2 regions of the Fictibacillus sp. B-59209 genome follow, and region 1 is predicted to be linked to the other one. Evidence: riboswitches for the same ligand, from Rfam matches in the RefSeq annotation. Region 1 holds a riboswitch; the other holds the start of a gene.

The links. Region 1 has a riboswitch for ZMP and ZTP ahead of P4361_RS11280 (phosphoglycerate dehydrogenase). Riboswitches for the same ligand answer to the same signal wherever they lie in the genome.
Region 2: it holds a riboswitch for ZMP and ZTP, as region 1 does, so the genes downstream of both, P4361_RS15585 (bifunctional 5,10-methylenetetrahydrofolate dehydrogenase/5,10-methenyltetrahydrofolate cyclohydrolase) here and P4361_RS11280 (phosphoglycerate dehydrogenase) in region 1, are expected to answer to the same signal.

The regions. Positions count from the first base shown of each region.
Region 1 covers NZ_JARMMC010000014.1:404,411-412,474, reverse strand. Annotated here, with positions in the region: gene P4361_RS11300 (sugar ABC transporter permease) at 1-559, opposite strand, end outside; gene P4361_RS11295 (extracellular solute-binding protein) at 603-1,985, opposite strand; gene mutM (bifunctional DNA-formamidopyrimidine glycosylase/DNA-(apurinic or apyrimidinic site) lyase) at 2,303-3,112, opposite strand; gene P4361_RS11285 (DUF2512 family protein) at 3,217-3,573, shown strand; gene P4361_RS11280 (phosphoglycerate dehydrogenase) at 3,629-4,828, opposite strand; ZMP/ZTP riboswitch at 4,956-5,034, opposite strand; gene P4361_RS11275 (metallophosphoesterase family protein) at 5,312-5,809, opposite strand; gene P4361_RS11270 (peptide MFS transporter) at 6,012-7,400, shown strand; gene P4361_RS11265 (hypothetical protein) at 7,459-7,644, opposite strand; gene P4361_RS11260 (rhodanese-related sulfurtransferase) at 7,754-8,064, opposite strand, start outside.
Region 2 covers NZ_JARMMC010000018.1:537,187-545,250, reverse strand. Annotated here, with positions in the region: gene P4361_RS15595 (TVP38/TMEM64 family protein) at 133-735, shown strand; gene map (type I methionyl aminopeptidase) at 853-1,599, shown strand; gene P4361_RS15585 (bifunctional 5,10-methylenetetrahydrofolate dehydrogenase/5,10-methenyltetrahydrofolate cyclohydrolase) at 1,919-2,764, opposite strand; ZMP/ZTP riboswitch at 2,818-2,909, opposite strand; gene mgtE (magnesium transporter) at 3,049-4,407, shown strand; gene P4361_RS15575 (NAD(P)H-dependent oxidoreductase) at 4,508-5,086, shown strand; gene P4361_RS15570 (MarR family winged helix-turn-helix transcriptional regulator) at 5,174-5,593, opposite strand; gene P4361_RS15565 (N-acetylmuramoyl-L-alanine amidase) at 5,946-6,617, shown strand; gene P4361_RS15560 (hypothetical protein) at 6,702-6,824, shown strand; gene abc-f (ribosomal protection-like ABC-F family protein) at 6,945-8,064, shown strand, end outside.

The DNA.
Region 1 (8,064 bases):
AAAACGCGGTGCCGTGCCAAATGTTAGCGATGATCACACTCGTCATCGGAAAGGTAAAAAGCCAGGCAACCGGTTTCAAACCAATTTGCTGCAGAATCATGTTTAACGTCCCGCTGTCATTTAGAAACGCTACCCAGCAGAAAGCCACGACAATTTCAGGAGTCACCCAGCCGGCAATTACTATAATACCTATCACCCGGCGGAATGTCGGATTTTTCTCTTTCATGAGCAGTGCCAGAATAAATCCAAGAACTTGCTGGCCCATGATGGCTGAGAACAATAAATACACAATCGTTTTGATCACGCTGATCCGAAAGTTAGGATCCTGAAACATGTTCACAAAGTTACTGAAGCCCACGAATTGGGTCGCTTGCGCCTCACTCCCTGTCAGAGACAGGTTGGTGAAGGCAAAATAAAAGGTTAAAAGGATCGGCCCGATAAAAAAGATGAGCAGCAGGATCCAGGAAGGAAGTAAAAAAAGAAGCGATGTTACTAACTTTTTATGGTTGCTTTTATGAGGTGATGATGTTCTTCCAACAGATGTTGAAGGAGAAACCACAGGGTTTGCATCCAAAGAAAACACTCCTTTTCATAAAAAGACGTTACCTTTCGATCACTTTGTCTTTGCCTACAACACGTGTTACATTTTTCTGATAGTTTTCAACTGCCTGTTTTGGCGATGATTTTCCGGTAACCACATCTTCCACCGTAGATTGGATAACTGTGGAAACAGAAGGATACTTATCGACAGACGGTCTGAAATGGGTATGTTCCAGAAATTCAGAAGCCTCTTTAAACATCGGCAGATTTAAGTATTCCGATTCTTTTGATACGTCTTTCCGCGGAGAAAGGTTGTTTTCTTTTAACAATAATTTGAGATTATTTTCTTTAGTAGAAATGAATTTAATAAATTCCCAAGATAGATCTTTGTTATCTGATTTTTTTGGAATGGAAAACGCCCATCCTCCTGACATTGAGGTTTGTCCAGGCTCTTCACCATTTTGGGTTGGCATGGCTGCATAACCCAGTGTTTTAAATGCATCCGGCCATGGTGCAGGTCCGTCTTTTCGGTAGTTTCCTGCCTGCCATATCCCGTCTAAACCTATCGCAAGCTTTCCTTTTGGCATCAATTGAGTATAGGCAATGGTGCCTCCCTGGCCGTTTAGTACTTGTGACAAGTTTGGACCCAGTTTTTCTTTATAAATGGTATCGATGAATGTATACGTATCAAGCAGTCCCTGACTATTCACGATCCATTTTCCCTTGTCCTCATCGTATAACGGATCTTTTGTACCATACAGCAGCATCTCGAACGTTTGCATGGAAGTGCCTTCACCCGTGGCTTTGCCAGAGTTCATCCACAATGGAATAACACCTGGATCTTTCTTCTTAATGGTTCTAGCAGCCGTTAAGATATCTTCCCATGATTTTGGTTCCCATGGTACCGGCAGCCCTGCTTTCTTAAAAAGTTCTTTGTTGTACCACAGGCCTCGCGAATCTGTATTAAAAGGGACACCATACGTTTTGCCGTCCTGGGCTTTAACACCATTCTTAACATTGTCGATATATTGATTCCACTCATCCCAGCCTTTCAGCTTATCGTCCAGCGGTTCAAGATAGCCCGCACTCGCATCCGAATTCACCATAAAAGTATCTTCCGTGACGATATCTGGCGCTGACTGATCAGACTTGAGCATTAGAGCAACTTTGGCAAAATAATCGCCTTCCGATGCGCTGATTGGAGAGAGCTTGATATTCGCTTTTGGATGCTCTTTTTTAAACTCTGGAATAATGTCATTGTTTAGCCAATCGGTCAGTCCTTTGTTCGTTCCTCCCCCATCTCGGAACGTAATGCTAATCGTGTTGCTGTCTCCCGACTTTTTATTCCCCGAAGTAGAATTGGCATCTGAACAAGCCGAGCTAAAAAGAACACTCCCAGTAATAACCGAAATTGCGGCCAGCTTTTTGTAGCTTTTTACTTTCATTTTCAACACCCTCCTCTAATTTTTAAAAATATTCGTATGTAGGATCTTAGAGGTAAAGATAACAGTGCTTTCAATAAAAGCTAAAAAAAATCTCCTTTCTGAATTTTCAGTAAATTGGTTACACTATTAACTTAATTGATATACCTGATATATGTCAATATATTATTTGATATATCTAATAAAAGTTCTGTTAGTCAATGTTGTTGATTTATGAGGGGGTGTAATTGAACCGCCTTCAGAAAAGAAATAAAAAAGAGACATCTCTGCCTCTCAGTCGTACACTTCTAATTCTCAATATTTTAAGGATTGCCTTGATTCTAAACCTGACAGTTAGGGCAGAAGAACGATTTTCGCGAAGAAATTTCCATTTTCCTGATTTCTGTTCCGCATCGGAGACACGGTTGATGCTCCCGTTCATAGACAAGCAAATGGTTGTTATATCCTCCTGTTTTCGAATCGCCAGCATACAGCGGATTTTCCATATATCCTCCAAATTGAATTCCATTTTGCAAAACCGGCCCAATCGCTTGATACAGTTCAATAACTTGGTCTGCATTAAGTTCGCTGGCTTTTCTTTCCGGCTGCAGTCTGGCCTGCCAGCATATTTCGTCTGAATAACAATTACCAATTCCTGCCATAAATTTTTGATCAATCAAGATGGATTTCAATGTCCCTCTCTTCGTACCTAGGCGTTCCTGTAACGTTTCAAGGGTAAAATCGGGATTAAGAGGCTCTGGACCCAGCTCTTCCAATTTTTCTTTAAGTTCAATCCACTTCAGCAAATGAAGATAACCTAACCGTAACCCAATAAAATAAAGCCTTTTATCGCCGAAGGATAAAATGACTTGCTTTGTTCGATCAGGGTTATCTTGATCATTTCCAATATACATCCACCCGCCGAGCATGAGATGGAGCAGCAGTGCGTTCCCGGTGCTCAATTGAAAAATCAGATACTTAGCCCGCCTTCTTATATCAGTAACCACCGCTCCCTGCAATTCTGCTGCAAAGATCTCCGATTTTTTATTAATGGATTTTTTACGGTTGATCTCCACCTGTGTAATTGGCTTTGCTTTCAACTGGCGGGATAACGCCATCCTGTAATTCTCCATCTCTGGAAGTTCTGGCATGTCCTCCACTCCTGTCTTTTTTCAGCTGATGTTTAGTATGCTTCATTTTTGCTGAATTGAGACAAAAGATCGTGGTTACAATATCAGCAGACAGGAGGTTAAATATGACCAGTTTGATCATAAAACTTATTACGATTCCCATTGTTTTATTCGTCGCTGCTTTTTTCTTTCCAGGTGTACATTTCGAGAGTTATTGGCAAATCATTGTGGTGGGAATGACGCTTGCAATTCTTGGAGTCGCAGTCGAATACTTTGTCCTTCGCAAAGGAGCTCTTTGGATCAGTGTATTCATTGATGTGGCGGTATCCTGTATCATTCTCTATTATGCCTCAAACTTTCAATGGGAAGCTTCTGTTACTTGGTTTGGCGCTCTTTTAACAAGTGTCTTTCTGGGAATCCTCGAATTTTTTACGCACCGTTATTTATTGGCTTCTCATAAAGCTCATAGCGAACCTATATAAAGAAAGCCTCAATTCCTTAAAGGAATTGAGGCTTTCTTTACAATTTTATTTGTTATTAGATCACACGCGTTGTAATGATGCCGTCAATTTCTTTGATCTTATCTTCTAAACCAGGGATTACCTCGCCGTTTACCTTATTGTCAATGTCAATCATCGTATAGGCGTATCCTCCTCGGCTTCTGTTAACCATGTCAGCGATGTTCAAATTATAGCTTGATACAGCCAGTGTGATCTGGCCCACCATATTCGGTACGTTTTCGTGGAAAGCTGCCACTCGCAGCTTTCCTGTATAAGGAAGGGAAGCGTTTGGAAAGTTTACGGAGTTTCTGATGTTTCCGGTTTCTAAAAATTCCTTCACCTGGCGGGTCGCCATAATGGCACAATTTTCCTCTGATTCTTTCGTGGAAGCTCCAAGGTGTGGGACCGGAACAGTATTTTTCATTTTCAGCACATTTTCATTCGGAAAGTCAGTAATATATTGGCCGACGATTCCATTTTCGAGTGCGATTTCCATATCCTTTTCGTTCACAAGCTCTCCGCGAGAGAAATTTAATATATGGACTCCCGGTTTCATAACATTGAACGCTTTCTGATTAAACATCTCTTTTGTATCAGGCGTTAAAGGAACATGTACTGTAAGATAATCTGATTCGGCAAATAACTGTTCAAGCGTCATCGCGCGCTGTACATTGCGGGACAGGTTCCAGGCTGTATCCACGGAGATGAACGGATCAAACCCAATTACATCCATGTCTAAATCAAGCGCATCATTCGCTACAAGTGCACCGATTGCACCTAAACCTATTACACCCAACGTTTTTCCCTTGATTTCTTTTCCAAGAAATTGTTTCTTTCCTGCTTCTACAAGTTTTGGTATTTGTTCACCTTCACCTTCCAAAGTCTTTGTCCATTCTACACCGGCAAAAAGGTTCCTGGATGAAGCCATTAATGATGTCAGTACCATTTCTTTTACCGCGTTCGCATTAGCTCCAGGAGTGTTAAAAACAACAATTCCTTGCTCAGTACATAGTTCAACCGGAATATTATTAACTCCCGCCCCAGCCCGCGCAATGGCTTTGAGTTCATCTCCAAATGTTAAAGAGTGCATGTTAAAGCTGCGAACAACGATCGCTTCAGGATTGTCACTGTCGTTGTCTATAATATAGTTACCTTTGTTGAATACCTTCAGACCGCTTTCCGCTATATTATTTAAGGTTTTGATGGTTTTTCCTTTTTCTAACGTGATTGTCGTCATTTTGTTCTCTCCTCTTTTTTATGATGGTTTCCTCTTTAATCAAATTACCAAAAGTAAAGCAGGAAACTTACGAATTACCCTATACTTCCTCAAATAAACAGAAAAGAGGTAAGGGAAAAAATCTCCTTACCTCTGCCCAGGCGAACGGCTGCGACACTATGTGCTCCCTCGCGGTTATCCGCGTTTCGCCAGTTACACATAGCCTTTTAATTTGTTTTATACTAACAAATTTTCAGGCAGCTATCAACACCTGTATATTAAAAATTCAAACATTTTATTTAGAGACTATCGAATTCTCTTAATCCCTACTAATGTTAAGGCTTTTCCGTTAACCCTCTTGAGCGGAAAAGGTGCCAACATTTAATGTTGGCTTTTTTATATGATCGGAACTATTTTAAGGTTTTATGGTTCAGTTCTAGGCGTTCAATCCCAATATTTGAATTTCGGCGAGAATAGGAATAAACTGCTTATTAGTTAACGATGTTAAATTTTATCTTTATAAAAGATATGCTTAGCTTTTAGTTCCTGATCAATTGTAAGGATGCCGTGAGAAAAATATTTTTCTCTACGTTTATCAGTTGGTGAACCTGGGTTGAACATAAGAATCTCATTGAACATATAGTTCTTAGGAATATGAGAGTGGCCAAAAATGATGCAGTCCACTTTTTCATCCTGAAAAGCAGTGATCGCTCTTTTCTCAGTCGTCTGTTTCTTTCCATGTCCATGAACGATGCCTATTTTGTATCCATTGATTTCAAGGATGAGTTTCTCACTTAGAAGTTCTTTCATTTCCAGTCCATCCACATTTCCTGTCACTCCTTTGACAGGTGCATAGGATTGCAGCTCATTGTATAAATCTAACGTATGCCAGTCGCCAGCATGGATAATGAGGTCGGCAGTTTCCAGGTCACACAGGAGCCTTTCAGGCAGCTTTTTGGACTTTTTGGGCATATGGGTGTCAGCTATCACGACAATTTTCATAAAAAATTTCTCCTTCTTTTTCACACTTGGTTATTTTTTCATAGGCCGTAATCCTTAGTGATATCAAGGAAAGCGCTTTTTTGTGAAAATATTCATTATTTTCACAATTGAATTATAATAGCTTTTCCATTTAATTGTTATTGACTACTAAATATTTAGTAAATTAAAATATTTATAGATTAAACAAATTGGAGGCATCATGATGGAAGCAACTGTAAAAGTGGAGCAGGACATTCAGCTCCATACAAAAAAGAAACATCCACCTGGATTATACTTGCTCTTCTTCACTGAAATGTGGGAGAGGTTCAGCTATTATGGCATGAGAGCCATTCTGGTCCTTTACTTGACTAAATCGCTGATCAGCGGCGGTCTAGGCATGAGTGATAGCGTGGCCATGAGTATTTATGGATTCTTCACCGGTGCTGTATACTTCACACCAATGATAGGCGGATATATAACAGACCGATTCCTGGGCAAAAGACTTGCGATTACCATAGGCGGTGTCACAATGGCGCTTGGTAACCTTGTATTGTTTGCCAATCAGAGTAAACCTGCATTCTTCGCTGGACTTGCATTGTTGATCATCGGAAACGGCTTCTTTAAACCAAACATTTCTACGCTTGTTGGTGATCTATACTCTAAAAAAGATGCCCGTAAAGATGCTGCGTTCACTATTTTCTATATGGGAATCAACATTGGTGCATTCTTCTCTCCACTCATTGTTGGATTTCTTGCTGAAGATTTCTTTAAAACAACAGTTAATGGTGTTGAGCATTTCGGATTTAAATTTGGATTCTTAGCGGCGGCCATCGGAATGATTATCGGCCAGCTCCTATTCAACTTTCTTGGAAACAAATTCTTAGGCGACATCGGCAAAAAGCCGGTTGGAGCTGCTCAAAATACTGTCAGCGATAATGTGAAAAAGAAACCTCTTACTAAAGTAGAGAAAAACAGAGTGAAAGTTATCGTAATTCTGACGTTCTTTGTTATCTTCTTCATGGCAGGTTTTGAACAAGCCGGAAGCTCGTTAACCCTTTATACGGACAAGTTCATTGACCGCTCAGTATTTGGATGGACGGTTCCGACTTCTTGGTTCCAGTCACTTAACCCATTGTTTATCGTAATCTTTGCTCCAATCATCTCTATCTTATGGGTTAAATTATCAAAATCAAAACGCGGAGACCTGCCAACTCCTACGAAAATGGCAATTGGTATGATGCTGCTTGGTGCTGGTTTTGCTGTTCTTGTTCCTGCTCTTATTCAAACAGGAACCGGCGATTCTTCAGCAGTTAAAGCAAACATGATCTTCATGGTATTGACTTATTTCCTCCATACGATCGGTGAGCTTTGCTTACAGCCGGTTGGTTTGTCCATGACCAGTAAACTCGCTCCAGTTAAATTGGCTTCCCTTATGATGGGTGTCTGGCTTGCTGGATCAGGTTTTGCCAACATCCTTGCCGGACAATTGGCTTCTACTACAGAATCATTAGGATACTTTGAAGTATTCATGATCATCGGGGGAGTTACCATCTTCCTTGGTCTTATACTCCTAAGCCTTTCTAAAAAACTTGTGAATATGGCAGCTGAATAAAACATGTAAATACGCATTAAAAACAGGCAGCCGGCAGGCTGCCTGTTTTTAATGCGTACTAATGCTTATTTTGAAGTTCAAATTCTTTCATTCTAGCTTCTACTGCTTCAGCTTTTTTCAGTTCCTTTGTATGTAACTGTTTAAGAAATTTAACCGTCATCCACGCCAGAATCACAAAAATGATGAAGATGAAGACAGCTGGCAGAAGTTCAAGCTTATTTTCCGGGAATTCCACATCAATCATTGAATACACACCTTTCTTGATGTCTCTGCCTATATTATACACCTATTGAAAACGCCTTCCAGTATAAAAAAAAGTACCCTCTCTAAATTAAAGGGTACCCGGTACTCAATTAGGCTTCAATCGAACGGTTTTCTTTTACATAGCGGTTGTCCTTATGGTCCCGGCAATGAGTGCTGCATGCCCGCTTATGCTCGTGCTCACATTCTTCACACATGAGCAGGTGTTTGTTGCATTCCGGATTGCCGCACTTCACATAGCGTTCCTCGGGCTTGCCGCAATGATAGCATGTGCCTACTACCTTTTCTGTTCCTGCTCTGTTGACCGGTACTGATATGCGCTCATCAAAGACATAGCATTTTCCGTCCCAAAGGTCTCCCTTCACTTCTTCATCATAGCCATAGGAAATGATTCCGCCCTCTA
Region 2 (8,064 bases), on a different contig from region 1:
GACTAATTGAGTGAATATGGTAAACTAGGTGAAAAGTCTGTCTAATTTTGGCGATAATTTAGATGGGCATAATGAGATTAAATAAAGGCTGAAATGGAAACGATGATAGCTATATAGAAGGGAGACCGGGCTATGAATTGGAGTGAGTGGAAAACTTATCTTTCGCAGGAAAACATACTGCATTTTTTAGAGCAATACCGGGATTTAGGCTTCTTGCCCGGCGTGCTTCTCCCGCTGCTTGAGGCCATTATTCCCGTATTGCCGCTGTTCATTATCGTAGCTGGAAACGCTGCGGCCTACGGATTCTGGATGGGAGCCCTCTTTTCCTGGCTGGGCGCAGTAATCGGTTCGCTGATTGTGTTCTTTTTGGTACGGAAATTGGGCCAGCAAAGATTTCTTCATTTTATTACAAAGCATCATAAGATTGAAAAGCTGCTGGGATGGATGGAACGCCGTGGTTTCGGCACACTCTTCCTCATCTACTGTTTTCCATTTACGCCTTCTGCTTTGATCAATGTCATTGCCGGTTTGTCCCGGATCAACCAAAAGACATTCATTTTATCCGTATCTCTTGGGAAGCTCGTAATGATCGCCATCATCTCCTTCATCGGCTATGATTTTTTGGATGTGATAAAAAATCCATTGAAACTAGGGCTCACGGTATTTGGCATCTTAGTCCTCTGGCTTGGCGGAAAAGTTGTCGAATCGAGAATGAAACAAAGCCATCAGGCGTAAATCAACCATTGATTTGCGCCTTGCGCTGTTTTTAGCAAGTTTGCTGGGAACAAATAGATAAACAAAGAATATAGTAAGTTTACACCTTACTTATTTGCAGGATGGGAAAGGATACGCATGATTACTTATAAGTCAAAAAGAGATATTGAACAAATGCACAAAGCCGGACAGCTGCTGGCGAATTGCCATAAAGAGATCAAGAAACTCATCAAGCCGGGTATTTCAACACTTGAAATTGATGCTTTTGTGGAGAGGTTTCTTAAAGAACACGGAGCAACTCCTGAACAAAAAGGTTATCAGGGATATCCTTTTGCCACTTGTGCTTCTGTGAACGATGTCATCTGCCACGGATTTCCGAACAAGAAGAAACTGAAATCAGGAGACATCGTGACGATTGACATGGTCGTGAAATTAAACGGCTGGCTTGCTGATTCCGCGTGGTCGTATACTGTAGGGGAAGTATCTGAAATAGCGCGCCATCTGATGGAGGCCACCGAAAAATCACTTTATCTCGGCATTGAAAAAGCTGTGATTGGCAACCGGATCGGAGACATCTCTCATGCCATCCAGCAGTATGCAGAAGGAGAAGGGCTTTCAGTCGTCCGCGAGTTTATCGGACATGGGATCGGACGGGTGATGCATGAGGATCCTCAAGTGCCGCACGCCGGTACAAAAGGAACAGGCACCCTCTTAAAAGAAGGAATGGTCCTTACGATCGAGCCGATGCTGAACACAGGCAAACGCTATGTGAAAATAGATAATGACGGATGGACCGCCCGTACGTTTGATGGCTCGCTATCCACTCAATATGAGCATACGATTGCCATAACAAAAGAAGGTCCGCTCATTCTGACTGCTCAATAATATGCAATGTAAATAAAAAGATAAAAACACGAGGAACTGGCTGGAAAAGCACTGGTTCCTAGTGTTTTTTTATCTTATGAAACTTCAGTAAGTGAATATGTCCATCTGAGTCGGGAGATTTCATACTGTTGTATGCCTGAAAAGCATACACTCAGCTATTGCTTTGTTTAAGATGAAAATACCCGCGAAAATAGAGCATTTACACGCCGATACGAAGAAAATACCCGCCAAAACACCATTATGGTTAACTAGGCGGCTCTAAGCGGTCCACAAAAAAACTGATCCGCGAAAATTCACGGATCAGTTTTTTCTATTTTACTTATTCTCCATTTTTTTTCTCAGCTGCATCCACTGTATGTTTCAGCAGCATAGCGATAGTGACTGGACCGACACCGCCTGGAACAGGGGTGATGGCTCCGGCATTTTTCTCGCATTCTTCGTAATCAGCATCGCCAATGTTGCCCGGATTATAGCCGGCGTCCATGACAACGGCCCCTCGCTTGATCCAATCTCCTTGGATGAACTTAGGCTTTCCTACCGCCGCTACGACAATATCGGCCTGTTTTATGATCTCATCCAAATTTTGAGTGTAGGAATGACAGGTGGTTACGGTAGCGTTTCGGTTAAGGAGCAGCATGGAAACCGGTTTGCCGAGTATAGGGCTCCTGCCGACAACGACAGCGTGCTTGCCTTCAATCGAAATGTCATAGTAATCCATAATGGCCATAATGGCTGCAGGCGTACAGGATGGATAGCTGCCAAATCCGAACGAAGTCTGTCCAAATCCCCAGCTCGTTACGCCATCCACATCCTTTTCAATGTCGATCGCTTCAAACGCGGCTCTTTCATCAATATGGGAAGGTACAGGATGCTGAAGAAGGATGCCATGCACGTTCTCATCCTGATTCAATTCATGGATAGTGTTTAATAGATCTTCCGTGGTGATCTCTGCTGAAAGATGAATCCTTTTTGATAGGATCCCTAGCTTTTCACAAGCGTTGCCTTTCATTTTCACGTATGTAGCAGAAGAAGGGTCTTCTCCTACTAAAACAGTTGCCAGACACGGTGTGGTGCCTTGGCTGGTTAATGACGAAACTCTTTCTTTTAACTGTTCTTTAATTTCTGCTGCGACACGGGTGCCATCGAGTATTAGCTTGTTTTCCATCCAATTACCTCCTGAGAATAGAAAAAAGGCAAGGAATATACACAGTGATTCCTTACCTTTGCCCAGACGAACGGCTTTTTAGGTTAAAAAAATGCAGCTTCCTTGTGGTCAATTCCACACGTTCTCGTCAGTTGCTGCCCTCTTATTTCTTATGTTGCTTTCATTATACATCAAGTTTTCCCACAGATTCAATACAGCAGAACACGTTTTTAAAAATCAATGTTGCATTCGCAGTTTCTTGGAGATTCTTATATAATAAGAACGATATCAAGGGGGTGACATTCGTGTTCAAGGAAATGACGGAAAATCAGATCCTGCTTTTTGTTATAAAAAGTTTAAAAGAACTTCGAAAGAAAGAGTTCCAGGAATTAATGGACGAACTGCACCCATACGACATCGCGGAAGTCTATAAGACGCTGCCGGAGAAACACCGGCATAAATTTCTTACGTTCCTGACAACAAGGCAGCTTGCTTCTCTCATTCAGGAACTGGACAGCCATTTTCAGATCGAGATTCTTCATAAATTAGGAGTCGAACGATCATCCCATATCATGAATGAGATGGAAAACGATGACCTGGCGGACTTGCTAAGTAATTTCTCATTTGAAGAGATTCAGGATTTTCTAGCATCCATGAAGGCGGATGAATCCCGTACGGTCCAATCACTCATGCAATATCCTGCCGACACCGCTGGCGGGATTATGACCAATCGGTTCGTCTGGATCCCGCAGATGTTTACAGTTCGCGATGCGGTCGATAAACTGAAGACGTTCGCCGGATTTGCTGAAAATATTTATTATTTGTATGTCATCAATGAAGAAAAGCAGCTCGCCGGCGTCGTTTCCTATCGTGATCTGCTGCTTGGAGACCTCAACGACCGGATTGAAGACATCATGTTTACCCGGGTCATCTCTGTTGCTGCTGACATGGACCAGGAGGAAGTGGCCCGCACGATTGAAAAATACGATTTCATTGCTGTTCCGGTAGTGGACGATAATGATGTTTTGCTTGGAATCGTAACGGTAGACGATGTGCTTGATGTTTTGATCGAAGAAGCGAATGAGGATATTGAAAAGCTATCAGCTTCGGGAAAATCCATTGATTTTAACACCAGTGCCTTCGTTGCTTCTTACCGCCGGCTTCCGTGGCTGATCTTGCTCCTGTTCATCGGTATTATCTCCGGAAGTATTATTTCTGCTTTTGAGGATACGCTGTCAAAGGTCGTATCGCTCGCATTCTTCATGCCGATGATCGCTGGAATGACCGGAAATACGGGTACACAATCACTCGCTGTCGTGGTCCGTGGGCTTGTTTCCAATGACATCGATAAAAAGGTCGTCTGGCGCCTCATCCTCCGTGAATTTGGAGTCGGGCTGATCATTGGCACTACCTGCGGAATTCTTATCGCACTCGTTGCTTTTTTCTGGCAGGGAAATGCCATTTTGGGATTGGTGGTTGGAAGCTCGCTGTTTTTGACTCTTATTATTGGAACCCTTGCAGGAACGCTGATTCCGCTTCTTTTATATCGTTTTAACGTCGACCCAGCCGTCGCTTCAGGGCCGCTGATTACAACACTCAACGATATTTTTTCATTGCTTGTCTATTTTGGGACTGCGTCGATCTTTATTTCTCATCTAATATGAAACAAAACCCGCCGCCCTCGGCGGGTTTTTACTCTGCTTTATCTGGTTTCAACAATAATGGAAGTGTCGTATACGTGTCAATGTAGGAAGGAGAGATTAGATGAATCATGTCATACTGTACTGCCACCCATCTAAAGAAAGTTTCAACATGGCTTTGCTGGAGACTTATACAGAGGAATTAAAGAGGAGCGGGCACACAGTGGCTGTCAGAAATCTGTATTCTTCTGGATTTCAGCCGGTTCTGACACAGGAGGAATATGAACAGTCCCTGGCTTATATGTACAGCACTGATATAAAAAAAGAACAGGAGCTGCTTACCTGGTGTGACTGCCTTACGCTCATCTATCCGGTCTGGTGGGGAGGCATGCCTGCGTTGCTAAAAGGGTATATCGACAGGGTATTCAGCTATGGATTTGCTTATGAACTGGATGGAGAAGAACCCATTCCGCAGTTAAAAGGAAAATCTGCAGTTTCAATCTGCACGACTGGAACGCCTTCTGAGATCTACGAAAAGAACGGTATGCATTATGCAATGAATCTCGCGCGGGATCATAGTATTTTTGAATTTTGCGGAATGGAGGTCAAGCGATCCATCTATTTTGGCAACGTAATCCAGTCTCCCGAATCAGAGAGAGAAAGAATGCTGCAATGCGTTCGAAGCCTAGGTTCGTCTTTCTAAAGGTGCGGAAAAGAATTTGAATTTAAAATCTCTGCACTGAAAAAGGCAAAAACACTTGTTGGTTAAGTGTTTTTGCCATTTCTAAGACTAAATCATTCGGTTTAAATAGTCTATCATTCTTTCCATTTCCTCATCAGAGAGCCCGGAGAACTTTTCTCTGAAATAGCCCCGGCGGATGGAAGCCAGTTTTTCTGCAACAGAATGGCCTTTTTCTGTTATTTTAACGTATACGATTCTTCGGTCAGTAACCGAACGTTCTCTTGTGATCATACCTTTTTTTATTAGACGGTCTGTTACTCCGGTAATGTGGCTTGAAGACACCTTCATTTCTGCTGCCAGTTCAGATGCAGTAAGGAAATCTTTATCTTTTAACAGATTCAGTACTCCGAACTCATTGGAGGGGACATCATCAGAAAAAAGGTCATTGATGTCTTTCCTGAATGTCCGAAAGACGGTTTGGAAGCTGGTTTCGAGCTCTGCAATAGATTCCGTGCGTTTATCACTCATATCATTCACCTATTCTACGTTTAGTTCAATATTGACGCTTCTATTAAATATAGTATACTGTGGCGGCCATTTACTCAAACATTTATCTGTTATTGACACAAATTTTCCTGTTTTGGAACTTCTTTTCTCGTTTCCAATATGGTACCCTCGAAGTGGAAATGAAATAAGAATGAGGTTGGAAGATGAAAAACAGTACATTATGGTTTTTGCTGCTTGGAATTGGTTTTCTCGCAGGAATCATCTACTGGGTGTGGGTGTTCGCAGCGAATTAAGGCGGAGGAGTTGTCTGTAAAGGCAGCTCCTTTTGTTTTTTTTTGCCTACTTATAGGTAAAAAGGAAATGAGGGATAGGTTTGATCGGGAATCGTTACAGTATCACTTCTATGCTGATTGATAAAAAGTGGAGGCACAGGCCTGGCGGCAACAGAATACCGAGGTACGCGATTGCCCATGATACTGGAAATGAAGGCTCCACTGCCCTGCAAAATTTCAACTATTTTAACAGCAGGCATTTAGCTGCTTCTGCTCATGTATTTATTGATGATCAGGACATCCTGATCATCATCCCGCTGCGCGAGAAAGCCTGGCATGTCAGAAGACAGGTGTCTGATGCGAACGACTGGGCTATAGGAGTGGAGTTGTGCTACGGCGGAAAGATTTCATGGGTAGAAGCATACAAACGATATGTCTGGTTTTTTTCCTGGCTGTGCCAAACCTATGAATGGAATCCCACTCTGCATATTAAAGGACATTTTCAGCTGGATCCCGGCAGGCGGAAAGACCCTGTGAACGCGTTAAAAAGGAACGGGAAGAGTTTTGAAGATTTTCTTCAGGATGTAAAAGATCAATTGGAAAGCATAAAAAGTAAAGGAGAAGGCGTGCATCGGGTTAACGAAAAAAAGCATGACAGGCTCTATCGTGTCCAAATTGGCTGTTTTAAACAAAAAGGGAATGCAGAAGAGGCAGCACGGAAAGCCATAAAAGCAGGATTTGATGCGATTATTCATGTGGATGAATCTTCATAAAATGGCGCGCTGCCTATTGCAATACAAAATTTAAAAATGGTATAATTGGAACAAATATACTTTTGGATCAAAGGAGGGGTAGGAATGCTGAATGGTGTACGTTGTATGGTGGATTGGCTGACGGTTGAAGTACGCTCTATTACACATGTAATAGCTGTCAACGGGAGAAGTCTGTCCAAATTTCATACAACATTAGTGCATCAGTAAGTTTTCCATACCCATTCCTCATCAACGGATCAACCATGGGCAGGTATGCTTGCCCATGGTTTTTTGTGTTTTAATTTATTTGAAGAATGGGTAACCACCAAATTTGAGGAGTGTTTACCTATGATTATTTGTTCCGCGAACGGACTCACAAAAAGCTTCGGAGGACATACCGTATTTAATAATTTATCTCTGGAAATCCATAGCACAGACCGGATAGGCCTGATCGGGCGTAACGGAACCGGAAAAAGTACATTATTTAAACTGCTTGCGGGTACAGAGCATCCGGACGAAGGAAGTGTTCATCTCAAGAAAGGATCGGTGGCAGGCTATTTGGAGCAGGTGCCGGTCCGATCGGATAATGCCTCGATTTATGAGGTGTTTATGCAGTCCTTTTCTGAACTTCATGAAATTCAAGAAAAAATACATGCTCTGACTGCAAAAATGAGTGAGACTCCAAACGAAAAACAGCTGGATAAATGGCTGAATCAGCTATATGGTTTGCAGGAGACATATGAAGAAATGGGGGGGTATTCCATCGAATCCAAGATTAACGGAATCGTAAAAGGCCTCGGTCTTGAAGCTGTAAAAGACCAGCCCTTCTCTTCCATCAGCGGAGGCGAAAAGACAAAGGCAGGGCTCGGATGCCTGCTTCTGAAGGAGCCGGATCTGCTTTTGCTTGATGAACCGACCAACCATCTTGATTTAAGTACGATGGAATGGCTTGAAGACTATTTGCTGAAATACAAGGGGGCTGTCGTCATCATCTCCCATGACCGCTATTTCCTGGATCGTACCGTGAACAAAATTTATGATCTGGAAGACGGAGAAGTGATCCTCTATCACGGGAATTACAGTGCTTTTTCAGCTGAAAAAGAAAAACGCCTGCTTGCTGAATTTGCTCAGTATCAAGAACAGCAAAAACGAATAAAAAAAATGCAGGAGGCCATTAAGCGTCTGCGCGACTGGGCGATCAGGGGTGACAATGGCGATCTTCACAGACGGGCCCGCAGCATGGAACGGGCTATAGAAAGGATGCAGAAAATCAAACGTCCGTTACTTAACCGCAGAAAGACAGAAATCTCGTTTCAGATGAAGGATCGAAGCGGAAAAGAAGTCCTTTCTATGCTGGATGTGACGGCAAGCTATCCTGGCAGGGAAATACTGAAACAAATTGATCTTTTTATCCGTTTTGGTGAAAAGGTTGCAATTGTAGGCAACAATGGGACAGGAAAGTCTACCT